2 regions of the Limnobacter sp. UBA3528 genome follow, and region 2 is predicted to be linked to the other one. Evidence: predicted binding sites of a transcription regulator. Region 2 holds the regulator's gene; the other holds the start of a gene.
The links. The regulator NrdR, encoded in region 2, represses ribonucleotide reductase genes. The targets are predictions, from matches to a motif close to CACNANATNTNGTG.
Positions count from the first base shown of each region.

Region 1: the regulator NrdR is predicted to act here: its motif matches at 2,732-2,745, upstream of B4N58_RS01855 (ribonucleoside-diphosphate reductase subunit alpha).

Region 1 covers NZ_DFOZ01000008.1:646-7,540, forward strand. The annotation lists gene ffh (signal recognition particle protein) at 1-862, opposite strand, end outside; gene B4N58_RS01840 (cytochrome C assembly family protein) at 910-1,749, shown strand; gene B4N58_RS01845 (PP0621 family protein) at 1,749-2,006, shown strand; gene ampD (1,6-anhydro-N-acetylmuramyl-L-alanine amidase AmpD) at 2,021-2,584, shown strand; gene B4N58_RS01855 (ribonucleoside-diphosphate reductase subunit alpha) at 2,812-5,748, shown strand; gene B4N58_RS01860 (ribonucleotide-diphosphate reductase subunit beta) at 5,865-6,895, shown strand, end outside.
Region 2 covers NZ_DFOZ01000019.1:56,838-67,260, forward strand. The annotation lists gene B4N58_RS05235 (TIGR04283 family arsenosugar biosynthesis glycosyltransferase) at 1-1,236, shown strand, start outside; gene B4N58_RS05240 (DUF3047 domain-containing protein) at 1,284-2,039, shown strand; gene B4N58_RS05245 (riboflavin synthase) at 2,030-2,659, opposite strand; gene ribD (bifunctional diaminohydroxyphosphoribosylaminopyrimidine deaminase/5-amino-6-(5-phosphoribosylamino)uracil reductase RibD) at 2,668-3,801, opposite strand; gene nrdR (transcriptional regulator NrdR) at 3,827-4,294, opposite strand; gene glyA (serine hydroxymethyltransferase) at 4,313-5,557, opposite strand; gene B4N58_RS05265 (histidine phosphatase family protein) at 5,611-6,336, opposite strand; gene tyrS (tyrosine--tRNA ligase) at 6,333-7,604, opposite strand; gene B4N58_RS05275 (peptidoglycan DD-metalloendopeptidase family protein) at 7,886-9,121, shown strand; gene B4N58_RS05280 (anhydro-N-acetylmuramic acid kinase) at 9,125-10,243, shown strand; gene B4N58_RS05285 (sensor histidine kinase) at 10,268-10,423, opposite strand, start outside.

The DNA.
Region 1 (6,895 bases), on a different contig from region 2:
CAGGGTGGAATTTTTCAAAGCCGGTCAGCTTCTCGCCCACACCCATGAACTTGATGGGTTTGCCCGTAATTTGGCGCACGGAAAGGGCGGCACCCCCACGCGCATCGCCGTCCATTTTGGTAAGTACCACGCCAGTCAGGGGCAGGGCTTCGTTGAAGGCCTTGGCAGTGTTGGCGGCATCCTGACCCAACATCGCATCGATCACAAACAAGGTTTCAGTCGGGTTCACCGCTGCATGCAAAGCCTTGATTTCATTCATCATGGCTTCATCAATGCCCAAGCGGCCTGCCGTGTCCAGAATCAGCACATCAAAAAACTGGCGTTTGGCGTGGTTCAGCGCCGCCAAGGCAATGTCGACTGGTTTTTGAGTGATGTCGGAAGGAAAGAACTCGGCGCCTGCCTGCCCGCTGACTGTTTTTAGCTGTTCAATCGCCGCAGGGCGATACACGTCGGCTGAAACGGTCAGCACTTTCTTTTTCAGGTTGTCTTTTAAATACTTGGCCAGCTTGCCGGTGGTGGTTGTTTTACCAGCACCTTGCAAACCTGCCATCAAAATCACCACCGGGGGCTGCGCGGCCAGGTTGATTTCTTCTGTTTTCTCGCCAATCAGCTTGATTAGCTGCTTGTGAACAATGCCCACCAGGGCTTGGCCGGGGGTTAAGCTGTTCAGCACTTCCTCGCCCAGCGCCTGTTCCTTCACCTGATTGATGAACTCTTTCACCACGGGCAGGGCCACGTCGGCCTCCAGAAGCGCCAAGCGAACTTCACGCAACATTTCCTGCGTGTTGGCCTCGGTAATGCGGGCTTCGCCTTTGATATTTTTGACAACGCGCGTTAGGCGATCGGAGAGGTTTTCAAACATCGTGTGGTGCCCCTGACTCGTGCTATGAATCGAGTAAACTGATTGGTATGAACAACACAATATTGTACGCGCTCGCAGTGCCGCTGCTGTCCGCCTCGGGTGGATTGGCGGCGCTGAACGTTTTCGGCAAATGGTCTGCACCTGCAGGGTTAAACCGTGCGTTGGTTGCTTTGGCCTTGCTGGTGTCGGGGTATTTGTTGGGCACCCTGTTGTTTCAAACCGATGGCATGCACTTCGGTTTTGTTCTTGGCTTGATGTGCGTGGCCTGGCTGGCCTCTTTGGTCGCCTTTGTTGAAAGTTTTTTCAATCGTGTGCCACTGCTTGAGTTAATTGTGTTTCCGCTGTGTGCGGTGGTGTTTTTGCTTCCACTGTGGATGGGCGAAGACGCTGCAATTCGCATGGCTGGCGATCATTTGTTTCAGTTGCACCTGTTGATTGCACTGGCAGCCTATAGTTTGTTGGGCATTGCGGCCGCCCATGGCATCGTGATGGCCTTTCAGGAAAAAGCCCTGCACCAGCCAGTGGCATCCAATCAGGAAAACCGCGTGCTGCGGGAACGGCTTCTGGATCAATTGCCCTCGCTGCTCACCATGGAGTCGATTCTGTTCCGGCAGCTTTGGGCGGGCTTTGTGTTGTTGTCGCTCACCCTGATCACAGGTTTTCTGTTTTCTGAAGAGTGGAGCGGCAGCAGTTGGCGATTTGATCACAAAACCCTGTTCGCCATCATTTCATGGTGTTCATTCGCGGTATTGCTGGGCGGGCGTGTGGTATTTGGCTGGCGTGGCAAAGTGGCTTTGCGCTGGTGTTTGGGCAGCTATGCGGTGTTGGTATTGGCTTATTTTGGTACCCAGTTTGTGCTGGAATTTATTTTGAAAAGGGCAGTTTGATGGGTCGTATTCTGTTTTTCCTGGGCCTGGCGTTGGTGGCCTGGATTCTTTTCAAAAGCTGGCAGCGCAAACAATTGGGTGAAAAACCCGGTGTAGACGTTAAACAAAAAGGCAATCTGGGCCGTAAAACCCAGGAAGAGATCATGCCTTGCCAGCATTGCGGCGCTTACAGCCCCATGTCTGAGGGCGTGATGATGCAGGGGCGCTTTTATTGCGGCATGGAGCATGCCAAGGCGGCCGGAGAGAAAGTTCGCTAACGAAGGGGCAGGCCATGTGGCTGGACGAAGGCTGGATTGAAGAAGACTGGGTACACCGCCTGCAAAGCCCCAATCAGGATGCACGCCCCATGGGCACTGTGGTGGATACCCTGGTTGTTCATTGCATCAGCTTGCCCGAGCGTGGGCGAGACTCCGCCTTAATCACCGACCTGTTTTTGAATCGGCTCGATTGCCATTCCCATGCCTCGTTTGGCGAGTTGATCGGCCTGCATGTTTCCTCTCATTTTCTGATTGATCGGGATGGGTCTGTGACTCAATTTGTCTCGTGTGAAAAACGGGCCTGGCATGCCGGAATTTCAGCCGCAATGGACCGCAGTAATTTCAATCATTTTTCAATCGGCATTGAGTTGCTGGGCGATATTTACACCCCGTTTGAGCAGACCCAATACGCCAGCCTGAAGCGCCTTGCTTTGGAGTTACAAGCACGTTATCCACTGAAATATGCCATGGCGCACAGCGAGATAGCACCCACCCGGAAAACCGACCCCGGACCCTTCTTTGACTGGAAAGGTCTACGCAAATCAAACACCTACGAACTTCAGATTAACGGTCTTTAAAAGGCCGTTTTTTTGTTGCACTGCGGTTATCCCATGCTTGTCCACAAGTTGTTCACAGGGGATAACTCTGTGCACAAGTTGGGGATAAGAAAGTGTTTGCCAAATCGTGTTTCGACCACTACAATTAGTTCCAAGCCACATACAAAACACAAGATATAGTGGTTGCCAGTTTTACCCCACTACAAAAACAAACCCTCAAGAACACGTTTATTCCAGGAGAAAGATGCATGCTAACTAGCCATGGAACCTCAGATTTGGCGAGCAATTTGGCAACTGATGCGCCCTTGTCCACCTCTAAGCCTGCTGGTGCAGCGCCTGTGGTTGACAGCGCGTACTCAAACTACAAAATTATTCGCCGAAATGGTGCCGTGGTTGGTTTTGAGCCCAGCAAAATTGCCGTGGCCATGACCAAAGCATTTCTGGCAGTGAATGGTGGCCAGGGTGCTGCTTCTGCACGCATTCGTGAACTGGTTGAACAGATGACCGGCAGCGTGGTGAATGCCTTGGTTCGTCGCCAGCCTTCCGGTGGTATTTTCCACATCGAAGACATTCAAGACCAGGTTGAACTGGCCCTGATGCGCTCTGGTGAAGCCGAAGTGGCTCGCGCCTATGTGTTGTACCGCGAGCGCCGTGCGCAAGAACGCGCAGCCAAGCAGGTTGAGCAAGCCGAGCAGCATGCTCTGAATGTAATGGACGGCGACATCAAGCGCCCCCTCGATGTTGAAGCACTGAAAGCGTTGATTGAGAGTGCTGCCGTTGGCTTGAATGAAATTGACGTTGCACACCTTCAGAAAGAAACCCTGAAGAATCTGTACGACGGCGTGAAAATCGACGAAGTGTTCAAGTCGGCAATTCTGGCCTCACGCGCCATGATCGAGAATGAACCCAGCTACACGCTGGTTACATCGCGCCTGTTGCTGCACACCATTCGCCGTGAAATTATTGGCCGCGAAATTGCGCAAGATGAAATGGCGCAGGTGTACCCCGAGTACTTCCCCCAGTTCATCAAGAAAGGTATTGCCGCTGGCCTGCTCGATAATCGCCTGGCCCAGTTTGACATGAAGAAATTGGGCGCGGCCCTGAAGTACGAACGCGATTTGCAGTTCGATTACCTTGGTCTGCAAACCCTGTACGACCGCTACTTCCTGCACGTAGAAGGTACCCGCATTGAAATGCCACAGGCGTTTTACATGCGCGTGGCCATGGGCCTGGCCTTAAATGAAGTGGATCGCGAAGCACGCGCCATTGAATTCTATGAAGTACTGTCAACATTCGACTTCATGAGCTCTACGCCCACATTGTTCAACAGCGGCACCATTCGTTCGCAGCTGTCTTCTTGTTACCTCACCACCATTGGTGACGACCTTGACGATATCTATGAAGGCATCAAAGAAAACGCACTGTTGAGCAAGTTTGCCGGCGGCCTGGGCAATGACTGGACGCCTGTTCGTGCCTTGGGCAGCCACATCAAGGGCACCAACGGTAAGTCACAAGGTGTTGTGCCATTCCTGAAAGTGGTGAATGACACGGCTGTTGCCGTGAACCAAGGTGGCAAGCGCAAAGGCGCGGTGTGTGCCTACCTTGAAACCTGGCACATGGACATTGAAGAGTTTCTGGAATTGCGCAAGAACACTGGCGACGACCGCCGCCGCACGCATGACATGAACACTGCGAACTGGATTCCTGACCTGTTCATGAAGCGTGTAATGGAAGGTGGTAACTGGACCCTGTTCAGCCCATCCGACTGCCCCGATTTGCACGACCTGTACGGCAAAGCCTTCGAAAAGGCTTACGTGGGTTACGAAGAGAAAGCCGCCCGTGGCGATTTGAAATTGTTCAAAACCGTGGAAGCAGCCAAGCTGTGGAGAAAGATTCTCTCCATGCTGTTTGAAACCGGCCACCCCTGGATTACGTTCAAAGACCCTTGCAACATTCGCAGCCCCCAGCAACACGTGGGCGTGGTGCACTCATCCAACCTGTGTACAGAAATTACCCTGAACACCAACGAGAATGAAATTGCGGTGTGTAACCTGGGCTCCGTGAACCTGACGCGTCACCTGAAGCCCGCCGACAACGGCGAGCTGGTGCTAGACCACGAGAAGCTGCAGAAAACTGTGGGCGTGGCCATGCGCATGCTGGACAACGTGATCGACATCAACTACTACGCAGTGGCCAAGGCGCGCAATTCCAACCTGCGTCACCGCCCTGTGGGCATGGGCATGATGGGCTTCCAGGATGCACTGCACATGATGCGCAAGCCTTATGCATCCCGTGATGCAGTTGAATTCGCCGATGAAAGCATGGAAGCCATTTGCTACTACGCCTACGAAGCCTCGACTGAGTTGGCGGCCGAACGCGGTGCTTACAGCACCTTCAAGGGCTCGCTGTGGGACAAGGGCATCATGCCTTTGGATTCACTGAAGCTGCTGGAAGAAGAGCGTGGCGGTTATGTTGAAGTGGATACAAGCAGCCGTATGGACTGGGACGCACTGCGCGCACGCATCAAGAAGCACGGCATGCGCAACTCGAACTGCGTGGCCATTGCGCCCACGGCAACCATTTCCAACATTATTGGTGTAGCGGCTTCCATTGAGCCCACATTCCAGAACCTGTATGTGAAGTCGAACCTGAGTGGTGAATTCACGATCGTGAACGAACACTTGGTGCGCGACTTGAAGCGCTTGGGCATTTGGGACGAAGTGATGATTTCTGACCTGAAGTACTTCGACGGTTCGGTCATGAAGATTGACCGGATTCCAGAAGACCTGAAGCGCCTGTACGCCACAGCGTTTGAAATGGACCCACGCTGGCTGGTTGAAGCTGCAGCCCGTCGCCAAAAATGGATTGATCAAGGCCAAAGCTTGAACATTTACATGGCGGGTGTCAGCGGCAAGCGTTTGGACGACACGTACAAACTGGCCTGGATTCGCGGTTTGAAAACCACTTACTACCTGCGCACTATTGGTGCCACGCATGCTGAGAAATCAACCTTGGCCGGTGGTGAGTTGAATTCCGTGAATGCGGAAGGCGGTGCGTCTGCTGCGTTTACATCGGCCCCGGCCACTGGCTTGGTGCCTAACCTGCCTGAGCAAGAAATTGAAGGCAAGGTGTGCACCATGCGCCCAGGCGATGCGGGCTTCGACGAGTGCGAAGCTTGCCAGTAAAGTTTGAATAAAAGACCAGCGATTTGGGCAAGTGACCAAGACTTGCCCAAGTGAATAAAAATGAACATAATGACACTGTGACTTTATACAGTGTATTAGTTAAGGAGTTAAAAAATATGCTGTCTTGGGACGATGAATTTGATGCAACCATGGGCAAAACAGCAGCAGCGGCCAAGCCTGCCATGCCTGCCATGGGTTCTGTGGCTTCGGGTTTTGCTGCGCCTGCAGCCAGCCAGGGCTTGTATCAACAAGCTGCGCGCCCTGTGGTGCAGCAGCCTGCCGCTGAAGGTGCAAAGGCTGGCCGTGTAAACGCCGCCGACAAGCGCGTAATTAACGGCACCACCGATGTGAACCAGCTTGTGCCCTTCAAGTACAAGTGGGCTTGGGAAAAGTACCTGAGCCAGTGCGCCAACCACTGGATGCCGCAAGAAATCAACATGGACCGCGACATTGCGCTTTGGAAAGACCCCAATGGTTTGACCGAAGACGAACGCCTGATCGTGAAGCGTAACCTGGGCTTTTTTGTAACAGCCGATTCACTGGCTGCCAACAACATTGTGCTGGGTACCTACCGCCACATTACAGCGCCCGAGTGCCGCCAATTTTTGCTGCGCCAAGCGTTTGATGAAGCCATTCACACCCATGCTTACCAATACATTGTAGAAAGCCTGGGTATTCCTGAAGCGGAAACATTCAACGCGTACAACGAAATTTCCTGCATCAAGGCCAAAGACGATTTCTTGCTGCCGTTCATTGATGTGTTGACTGACCCGTCATTCAAAACCGGCACGCTTGAAGCAGACCAAACATTGCTGAAGAGCCTGATCGCTTTTGCCTGCATCATGGAAGGCATGTTCTTCTACGTGGGCTTTGTGCAAATTCTGGCGCTGGGCCGCCAGAACAAAATGATTGGTGCTGCCGAGCAGTTCCAGTACATTTTGCGCGACGAGTCTGCACACTGCACATTCGGTATCGACCTGATCAACACCGTGAAACTGGAAAACCCACACCTGTGGACACCCGAGTTCAAGGAAGAGATCAAGGCCATGTTCCGCAAGGCTGTTGAACTTGAACACGCGTATGCCGTAGACACCATGCCACGCGGCGTGTTGGGTTTGAATTCTGCCCAGTTTATGGAATACATGAA
Region 2 (10,423 bases):
GGTTCGAGCGATGCAAGCTGGCAAACCCTGCAATCCTTGGCAGTGCATCTGCAAATTACTGCCATTCAAAGCCAAAAAGGTCGTGCGCGACAAATGAACTGCGGTGCAGCCACGGCCAAGGGTGACATCCTGCTTTTTCTGCATGCGGACACTGTCCTGAATGCTGCTGCATGGAACGGTTTTTCGCAGGCGCTTCAGGCTCGCGGCGGTCAGTCTGTATGGGGTCGGTTCAATGTGCGAATTTCCGGGCAAAGCAGGTGGTTGCCTGTAGTGGCTTGGCTCATGAATCATCGCTCCCGCTTCAGCAAAATCGCCACGGGTGATCAAGCCCTGTTCGCCAGTCGACTGCTGTTTGAAAAGGTTGGCGGTTTTCCTGAGCAACCCTTGATGGAAGACATTGAATGGAGCAAGCGCTTGAAACAGGTGGCTGCACCGTGCTTTTTGCCAATTGGCACACCCGTGATTACTTCTGGCCGGCGCTGGGACACCCAGGGCGCATGGAAAACAATCCTGTTGATGTGGCGCTTTCGCTATCAGTACTGGCGTGGGGTGCCTGCTACCGAGCTGGCGCGGCAGTATGCAGATGCGCGTGAAAAGATCCCTTTGACTGTGGCTGTTTTTGCGAAATATCCACAGGCTGGGCGTGTAAAAACCAGGCTGGAGCCCATGTTGGGCGCTGAACAATGCGCAGAATTTGCCCGATATCTGTTGCTCAGTACACTTGATAAATTAAGTGGTGTGAATGTGGTCTTGTGGACTGATGGCGGCAGTGACGCACAGTGGGGTTCATTACTGGCCACGCGACAGGTGACACGCTGCATTCAACCGGAAGGGCATTTGGGTGTGCGCATGCAAACTGCAGTTCAAACCCATTTGAAGCACAGTGAGGTGGTTGTGCTGTTGGGGCCAGATGCAGTGCAGTTCACGTTGAACGATCTGCGCGCACTTGAAAAAGCCGCCAAACAACATGAATTGGCCTTCGTCCCTGCGCTGGACGGGGGTTATGTAGCCCTGGCCTGCACGCGTTGTGTGTCCTCCGTATTTTCTGGCCATATTCAATGGGGAGGTGCGCAGGTGGCTGCACAAACCCGTGAAGCACTTGACGGACTTGGCATTGAAGCCACATGGTTTGAGGCGCAACTTGACATCGACGAGCCCGAAGATTTGCAACAGGCCGTATTGCAAGGTTGTGTCCCTGAAGATTGGGTCGAACGTTACCCAACAGGTGAGGTCTGACAAAAATTAGTCGTGAGGAAAAAATGCAGACAGTGAAACAGGAGCTGATGAAAACCCCAAATGGGACAGGTGCCAAAAAGGCACGCGTGGCTGGCGCACTCGCAGCCAGCTTGATCTGCATAAGCATGCCTTTGCATGCCTCCGAGGCCTTGCCCCAATGGCCGACCGATGTGTCTGCCGGAATTCCTGCTGTATGGAAACCCCAGTTTCACCCGGACATTGCAGCACACACCGAGTTCAGCTTGCAGAAAAACGGCGAGAAAACAGTGTTGCTTGCTGACGCAGACAAGGCTTACGGCACCTTGGTGCATCTGTTTGATAAGCCGAAGGCATTGAAGACATTGGGTTGGGAATGGCAGGTATTAACCCAACCAGCAAAGGCGAATTTGCAGACCAAGGCGGGCGACGATGCGGGCGCAAAACTGTGCGCTTTTGTCCAGGTGGATGAAAGCAAAATTGGTCTTGGAGCCCGCCTTGCATTGGCCGCTGCGCGCACTGTTTCCGGTGAGCGCTTGCCCGCGGCCACCCTGTGTTATGTGTGGGGTACGCCGGGTGAAAAAGTAGGGCAGGTGTTTGATAATCCCTACACTGACCGTGTGAAAAACATTGTGCTTCGCGATATGGCCAGCGCAGCTGAGCTGGTTTCAGAAAACCGGGATTTGCAGGCTGATGCACGTAAGGCGTTCGGCAAAGAATTGCCAGAAGGGCCCGTGATGATCACTGGCTTGGCTTTGGGCGCTGATTCAGACAATACCAAATCGAAAGCCAAGGCCCTGTTTGGTAGCGTGCAAGCTCAGCCCTGATTCAAATTCATGGTCTTCACGATTCGCTCGCAGTACCTGGCGATCTGGTCAATTTCCAGATTCACCGGGCTGCCCGCTTTCAAATGTTTCAGGGTGGTCATTTGAACCGTGTGCGGAATCAGGTTGATGTGAATATCGCATTCGCCGCTTGCATGGTCATCGACCTGATTCACGGTCAGGCTGACGCCATTCACTGTGACCGAACCCTTGTAGGCGAAGAAAGGCGACAGGGATTTTGGCGCGCGTATTTGCAAGTGCCAGCTTTCACCGACTGGCGAAAAATCAACCACACTGCCCAAACCATCCACATGACCGCTGACCAGGTGACCGCCAACACGATCGGACAGGCGCATGGCTTTTTCCAGGTTCACTTCACCGGGTTGACTTAAACCCACGGTCTTCGACAAGCTTTCCTGCGAGACGTCCACGTGAAAGGTTTGATCTTGCATGGCCACCACGGTCATGCAGGCACCTTGAATGGCGATGCTGTCCCCCAGTTTGACGTCTGAGAAGTCGAGCGAGGGTGCATGCACTGCAAGACGTACTCCTGCATAAGTTGAGTCCTGCAAGGGCTCAACAGTTTTGATTTGACCGATTGATTCAATAATTCCGGTGAACATGGGTGCTACTACTCCTGATTATTTTGAACCCACGTAATTCGCAGGTCTGGTCCAATTTGTTCAAATGACTGAATTGCCCAGCTGACATAAGCGGGCAGGGCTTCGAGTTCTGGCAGGCGGAACAGGCCTTGGCCTGGCCCCAGAAATCGAGGGGCAATGTATTGCACAATTTCATCGACTAGGCCCGCTTGCAGGAATGAACCGTTCAGGCCGAAGCCTGCCTCGAGGTGCAACTCATTGATACCACGTTGTGCCAGCTCTTGTAACAGGCGCAGCAAATCCGTTTTTACTTTGCCAGCATGCAAACCTGCCGCCACTGGCGCCACGTTCAAGGCCTCGATATTTGCTGCGTTCGGGTGTGTCGTCAGCCAGCCCGGTCTGTGTGGTTCAGTGTGTGCAATCAGTACGCGCCCGGATTGAAGCAGGCGGGCATCGGGTGAAATTTCCAGCTTGCTGTCCACAATCACTTTCAAGGGCTGGCGTTCCGTGTCAATGCCGCGCACATTCAGTTGCGGGTTGTCGGCTTTTACTGTGCCAATGCCACTGAGCACCGCACAGGCTTGCGCACGCAGGTGGTGGCCATGCAGCCGGGCTGCCTCGCCGGTGATCCACTGGCTTGCCCCATTGTTCAGCGCGCTGATACCGTCGGCGCTGCTGGCCACTTTCAAGCGCACCCAGGGGCGTTGGCGTTCCATGCGACTGAAAAAACCACGGTTAATCCAGCGCGCCTGTTCAATCAACACACCGTGCGCGGTCTCAATGCCAGCCGCTTGTAAAATCGCCATGCCTTTGCCTGACACCAGCGGGTTGGGGTCTAGCACCGCCGCTACAACCCGCGCTACACCCGTTGCCACCAGTGCTTCCGCACAGGGGCCGGTGCGCCCATGGTGGGCGCAGGGTTCCAGGGTTACATAGGCGGTGCTGCCTGCCAGGGAGACACCGCGAGCCCTGGAGTCGGCAATGGCTTGCACTTCCGCATGGCCTTCACCTGCCTTGGCATGAAAGCCCTCCGCAATCGCCACGCCATCGCGCACAAACACACAACCCACGCGCGGGTTCGGCGTGGTGCTGTACTGTCCCTTCCAGGCCAGGTTCAGCGCATGCTGCATCCAGTGTTCGTCGGTGGGTGAAAAGGTGGCCATGGCTTCAGTTACTTCACAGTTACTTTTAGGCGCCTTTTTTGGCTGGGGCAGTTAAATGTGCAATTTCTTCAGAGAAACTTTGCAGGTCTTCAAAGCTTTTGTAGACCGATGCGAAACGAATGTAGGCCACTGTATCGAGTTGTTTGAGTTGTTGCATCACCAACTCACCCAAAAACTTCGTGTCTACTTCCCGGGCGGCACTCACCAGTAGTTTTTCTTCAATGCTCGAAATGGCGTCATCAATGGCCTCGGCGCGAACCGGGCGTTTGCGCAAGGCAAGCATCAAACTGCCGCGAAGTTTGTCTCGTGAAAATTCGACGCGTGAACCGTCTTTCTTGACGATTGCGGGCAAAAACAGTTCGGCCCGTTCGTAGGTCGTGAAACGTTTGCCGCAGCTGCTGCACTGCCTGCGGCGTCGAATCGCGTCGCCTTCTTCAGACGTGCGCGAATCGACCACCTGGGTGTCGGCGTTGCCACAGAAAGGGCATTTCATGACGCCGTGGCCCCTTGCTTACTTGTAAACAGGAAACTGGCTGGTCAATTCCTTGACCTTGGCGCGGATTGTGGCCAATGTGGCTTCGTCTTCCGGGTTTTCAAGTACGTCGGCGATCAGGTGACCGACTGCGCGGGCCTGCTCTTCCTTGAAGCCACGTGTGGTCATTGCAGGGCTACCCAAGCGAATGCCGCTGGTTACAAATGGCTTCTCGGGGTCGTTCGGAATCGCGTTCTTGTTCACTGTGATGTGTGCATTGCCCAAAGCCGCTTCGGCAGCTTTGCCGGTGATACCCTTGGCACGCAGGTCAACAAGCATCACGTGGCTTTCGGTGCGGCCAGACACGATACGCAAGCCTCGCTCAACCAGGGTTTCAGCCAAAGCCTTGGCATTCAACACTACTTGCTGCTGGTATTCCTTGAATGCAGGTTGCAGGGCTTCGTGGAAGGCCACTGCTTTGCCAGCAATCACATGCATCAGGGGACCGCCCTGAATGCCGGGGAAAATTGCGCTATTGATTTTCTTGGCCAGTTCCTCTTTCATCAAGATGATGCCGCCACGTGGGCCACGCAGCGATTTGTGCGTGGTCGATGTGCATACATCAGCATGCGGTACAGGGTTGGGGTACACACCCGCAGCAATCAGACCCGCGTAGTGGGCCATGTCCACCATGAAGTAGGCGCCCACTTCCTTGGCGATTTTGGCAAAGCGCTCAAAGTCGATACGCAGAGCGTAGGCCGATGCACCCGCGATGATGATTTTGGGTTTGTGTTCACGGGCCAAAGCTTCCACCTGGTCATAATCAATGGCTTCTTCCTTGTTCAGGCCGTAAGAAACCACGTTGAACCACTTGCCAGACATGTTCAGTGGCATGCCGTGGGTCAGGTGACCACCTTCAGCCAGCGACAAGCCCATGATGGTGTCGCCAGGCTGGAGCAAGGCAAAAAATACAGCCTGATTGGCCTGTGAGCCTGAATTGGGTTGCACGTTGGCGGCTTCGGCGCCAAACAGTTTTTTCAGGCGCTCAATGGCCAGATCTTCAACTGTGTCCACATGTTCGCAACCGCCGTAATAGCGCTTGCCGGGGTAGCCTTCGGCGTATTTATTGGTCAGCTGTGAACCCTGGGCTTCCATCACGGCTGGGCTCGCGTAGTTTTCAGACGCGATCAACTCAATGTGGTCTTCCTGGCGGGTGGTTTCCTGCTGCATGGCAGTCCACAATTCTGGGTCGGTTTGGGCGATGCCCTTTTGGCGGTCAAACATAACGATTTCCGGAAAGGATTGGGTTCAAGACAAGCCCAATATTCTAAATGATTTCAAGCGATTCGACCATCGACTTCGTCCATGTTTTGGCCCGGTTTGTCGTGGTTCAAATGCCCGGTCCAGGCCCACAGTTTCACACTTTTATTGCCTTGGGGATCAATATCGACCACATTGAGCGCGCAATTGGGCAGTTGCCATTCACGCTGCGTATGCAACAGCTCGCCAGTGCAGTATCGGTAAATACAATCGAGTACACCGCCGTGGGCCACCAGCAATATTGTTTTGTGGGTGCTGACCGCGCAAATTTGCTGAAACGTAGATACCACCCTTTGGTAGAACTGGGCCAGACTCTCCCCTCCGGACAGGGGAGAGTCGGGGATTCGGTTTTTTAGACCAGCAAATTCATTGGGGCTTTTGACCTGCATTTCATCGCCAGTCAAGCCCGACAAATGACCGTAATCACGTTCCCGAAGGCCTTTATACAACTGCATGGCGGGTGTTTTGGAGCCGTGAATCGTCGATGCGGTGGTGTGTGCCCGAGTTAAGTCGCTGCTGACGCACTGATCGTAAAGCGAAATTTCTCGCGCTTCCAGCGAATCAAAGTACTTGCGAAGCAATTGAGCTTGCAACAGGCCGTGCGCATTCAGGGCAATGTCGGTGTGGCCCTGAAAGCGCTTTTCCTTGTTCCAGTCCGTTTCTCCATGGCGCACCAGAATGAAGCGCGATCCCACCGGTTTTTTGCTGACAATTGCACCAAAATCAAGAGCTTGGCTGTTCAATTCAGGTGCACCTTCGCAAAGCGGCGTTTGCCAACCTGAATCACGTAAGTGCCTTTGCCCAAGCGGGTGGCTTTGTCGGATATCTTCTCGCTGTCAATTTTTACGCCGCCCTGCTGGATATTTCGGTTCGCGTCGCTGCTGCTTTCACACAAGCTGGCAGCTTTCAGTACCCAGGCCAAACCTGCGTCCGCGTCACCTTCCGGCAAATTCAGGTTGATCTCGGGCATGTCCTCGGGCAAGGCCCCCTGCTTGAACCGTGCTTCGAATTCGTTCAGTGCGTCAACCGCTGCTTGTGGGGTGTGAAAACGCGCGACCAACTCTTGGGCCAGTGCCACTTTGGCGTTGCGTGGGTTTTCACCGCTGGCGCAGGCTTGTTTCAGCGCTTCAATATCAGCCAGGGATTTAAAGCTAAGCAAGGTGTACCAGTTCCACATTAGCTCGTCAGAAATTGACATCACCTTGCCGAACATATTGGAAGGTGTCTCTGTTACGCCAATGTAGTTGTTCTTGGACTTCGACATTTTGTCCACACCATCGGTGCCCACCAACAGCGGCATGGTCAAAATACATTGCGCGCTTTGGCCATTTTGTTTTTGCAGCTCTCGACCCATCAGCAAGTTGAATTTCTGATCAGTGCCACCCAACTCCAAATCGCTTTCCAGCGCAACTGAGTCGTAGCCTTGCAGAAGCGGGTATAAAAACTCGTGCACGGCAATCGGCGTACCGGATTGATACCGTTTCGTGAAGTCATCACGCTCCAGCATGCGCGCCACGGTGTAGCTGCTGGCCAGGCGGATCATGCCGTCTGCACCCAAGGGCATCAGCCATTTACTGTTGAATTCAATTGCTGTGCGTTGGGGATCCAGAATTTTAACGGCCTGCTCATGGTAGGTTTTCGCGTTTTCCTGAACCTGTTCCTTGGTCAATGGCGGTCGAGTACTGTTCCGGCCTGATGGATCGCCAATCATGGACGTGAAGTCGCCAATCAGAAAAATGACTTGATGGCCTAAATCTTGCAATAGTCGAAGCTTGTTGAGTACCACTGTGTGGCCCAAATGAATGTCGGGTGCCGTGGGGTCCAATCCCAATTTAATGCGCAGGGGTTTGCCTGTTTTCTCGCTATGAACCAGTTTTTGAATCCATTCCGATTCAATCAACAGTTCTTCGCAGCCACGCTTGGTCACATCGAGGGCGTGCCGAACGGAATCAGACAAATTCTCAGTAATTTCCGTAATTTTGGGGGGCCTACTATCAGGTGACTGGTTCATTTGGCAATCCTTTGTTACACTCTGGCAAACTTCAGTGTTGTATTTTTGAAAATAAAGCTGATTGTGGGCGATCGGCACGTGAAATTTCACACCTTTAAAACTAAAACATGATGCTTCAGAATTTATTAGAGCGAGCAATCGCCGCGTGGGGACAGGGCTTTTCTCTTACCAAGCGCTTTATCCAGTCGGGGTGGCAATTTGCCGACTCCGCGCTTCCCCAATCCCACAATCACAGAAAGTGGGTCATTGTAGGGTTTTTTTCATTCCCTGTTCTCGGTGCAGTGGTTGCAATTGCTGGCTCTGTTCAAAATTCCCCGGTTGATTCCGCTCTAATTAATTCGGAAGTGGTTGTAGAGGCAGTTGAACTTAACCTCGCAGATGAGGGCGTTTACACCTTTGATCCATTGGTTGCCGAAGAGCGAATTCGCCGTGGTGACACACTGGTGGGTTTACTTGAGCGCATGGGTGTGAACACTGCTGGCCTGGCCACTTTCTTGGGCCAAGACAAAACCGCGCGTAATTTGGTAAACCTGCGTGCAGGCCGTGTGTTGACAGTTCAGCAAACCGCTGATGGCGATCTGCAGTGGCTCCGCTACAAAAGCGGCATCGATGAAGACAGCCAAGAGTCGATCCTGGTTCAGAAGCTGAATGGGCAATTTGTCTCGAAGCTTGAATCTGTCAACTTTGAGAAACAGATAGTTTTCCGCTCCGGCCGAATTGAGTCATCTCTGTTTGCCGCTGCTGACAAGGCAGGTATGCCCGATTCAGTGGCTATTCAACTGACGGAAATTTTTGGATCTGACATTGACTTTCATCGCGAACTGCAAAAGGGCGATGAGTTCAAGGTAGTGTACGAAGACCTTACACTTGAAGGTCGGTCGGCGCGTTCGGGGCGTGTGTTGGCGGTTGAGTTCGTCAACAACAATAAACCTTACAAAGCCTATTGGTTTGCGCCAAGTGGAAATAGAAACGCGGGTTATTACAACGAAGAAGGTCGTAGCCTTAAAAAATCTTTCCTGCGATCGCCTTTGGCTTTCTCCAGAATTTCTTCAGGGTTCACTCCTCGTCGTTTCCACCCCATTCAACAACGCTGGAAGGCGCACAATGGCGTGGATTACGCCGCACCCACAGGCACGCCGATTATGGCCACAGCCAGCGGCACAGTGAAGTTTTCTGGCTGGCAAAACGGGTACGGCAATTTTGTGGAAATTCAACACCACAGCGGCTACAGCACGGCCTATGCCCACCTTTCTCGTTTTGGCAAAGGCGTTAAAGTTGGCCAGAAAGTAGAACAGGGTGATGTGATCGGATACGTGGGTGCCACAGGCTGGGCAACCGGGCCACATTTGCACTATGAGTTCCGCGTCAACCGGGTTCCGAAAAATCCTTTAAGCATTACCGTGGCTCAGGCTGAACCATTGGATCGAAATTCATTCGGTGAATTCAAGCGCGTACAGCTTGCGCTTGACCGCCGCATGGAGCTGGCCACCGCCCAACGCTTGGCTCGTGCCCAGTAAATCATGATTGCCTTGGGCGCCATGTCTGGCACCAGTACAGATGGTGTTGACGTCGCAGCGGTTCAGATTGATTCCAAAACTCAGGAAATGCGGTTTCTCGGCGTACTTAGCGCTGAGTTTCCGCAGAGTTTGAGAGAAACTCTCTTACTGCTGCAAGAAATTCCCCCCCGTTTTCCTTCCAATTCTGATCCTATTGCGATTTTTCTGCAGGCTCGAAAAGACCTGACGGAGCTGTATGCAAGCACCGTGAATGAATTGTTGTGTTTTCTCGGATTAGAGCCGGCTGATGTTCGGGTGCTTGGCGCACACGGTCAAACACTTCGCCATCGGCCCGATCTCGGATACACCTACCAAATGCTGGATGGAGCTTTGCTGGCCAGTAAAACCCGGATAGATGTGGTGAATGACCTGCGTTCAAAAGACGTTGCCTTGGGCGGGCAGGGTGCTCCGCTGGTTCCTGCTTTTCACCGAGCATGGTTGAATGGCAAAGGTATTTACGACCAAACCGCTGTGTTGAACCTGGGTGGATTTTCAAACCTCACGGTGCTTAACGGACAGGGGCAAGAATTGACTGGTGGTGACTGTGGTCCAGCCAACTGTTTGATGGACCTGTGGGCTCAGCGCGCTTTTGGCTTGCCTATGGACAATGACGGTGAAATTGCTGCGATGGGCAGCCCGAACGACACTTTGCTTGAAGGTTTTTGGACCCATCCTTTCTTTCATCAACCCTGGCCCAAGAGCACTGGTCGTGATGATTTCAGTGCGCACTGGTTTGAGTCGTGTTTGGTAGACTCTAATGAGCTTTCATCGGAAGACATCATGGCGACCCTACTGGCTCTAGCTGTCAGAGCGGTAAAGTCGTGTTTACCTGTTTTGGTTGAGCAGGTTTATGTGTGCGGTGGCGGTGCAAAAAACAGCACCTTCATTAATCAGCTACGCTGTGAATGTGCGCCAGCAGATTTCCTGCCGATTGAGAATTTGGGCTTGCCAACTCAGGCGGTTGAGGCCGCTGCTTTTGCCTGGCTTGGCGTGCAGTACGTGTTGGCTGCAACTGGCAATTGCCCTTCAATCACTGGTGCAAGCAGGCCTGCGATCTTGGGCGCTTTACACGTGGCCAAATAAGCAGGCGGTGTGTATTTGCCAAACCTAGTTCGCCAGCAATGATTTACTGCCCAAATTCTTGTTTGTGTTTTGAGAATGGACTGCTGCTTCGCTGAATGTACTCAAGGAGTTGTCTCGAGTGGGAAATAGCTCGGAAATGACCCCAAGACTAATATCGGCTTGCCCTGGAATCCAGGGGAC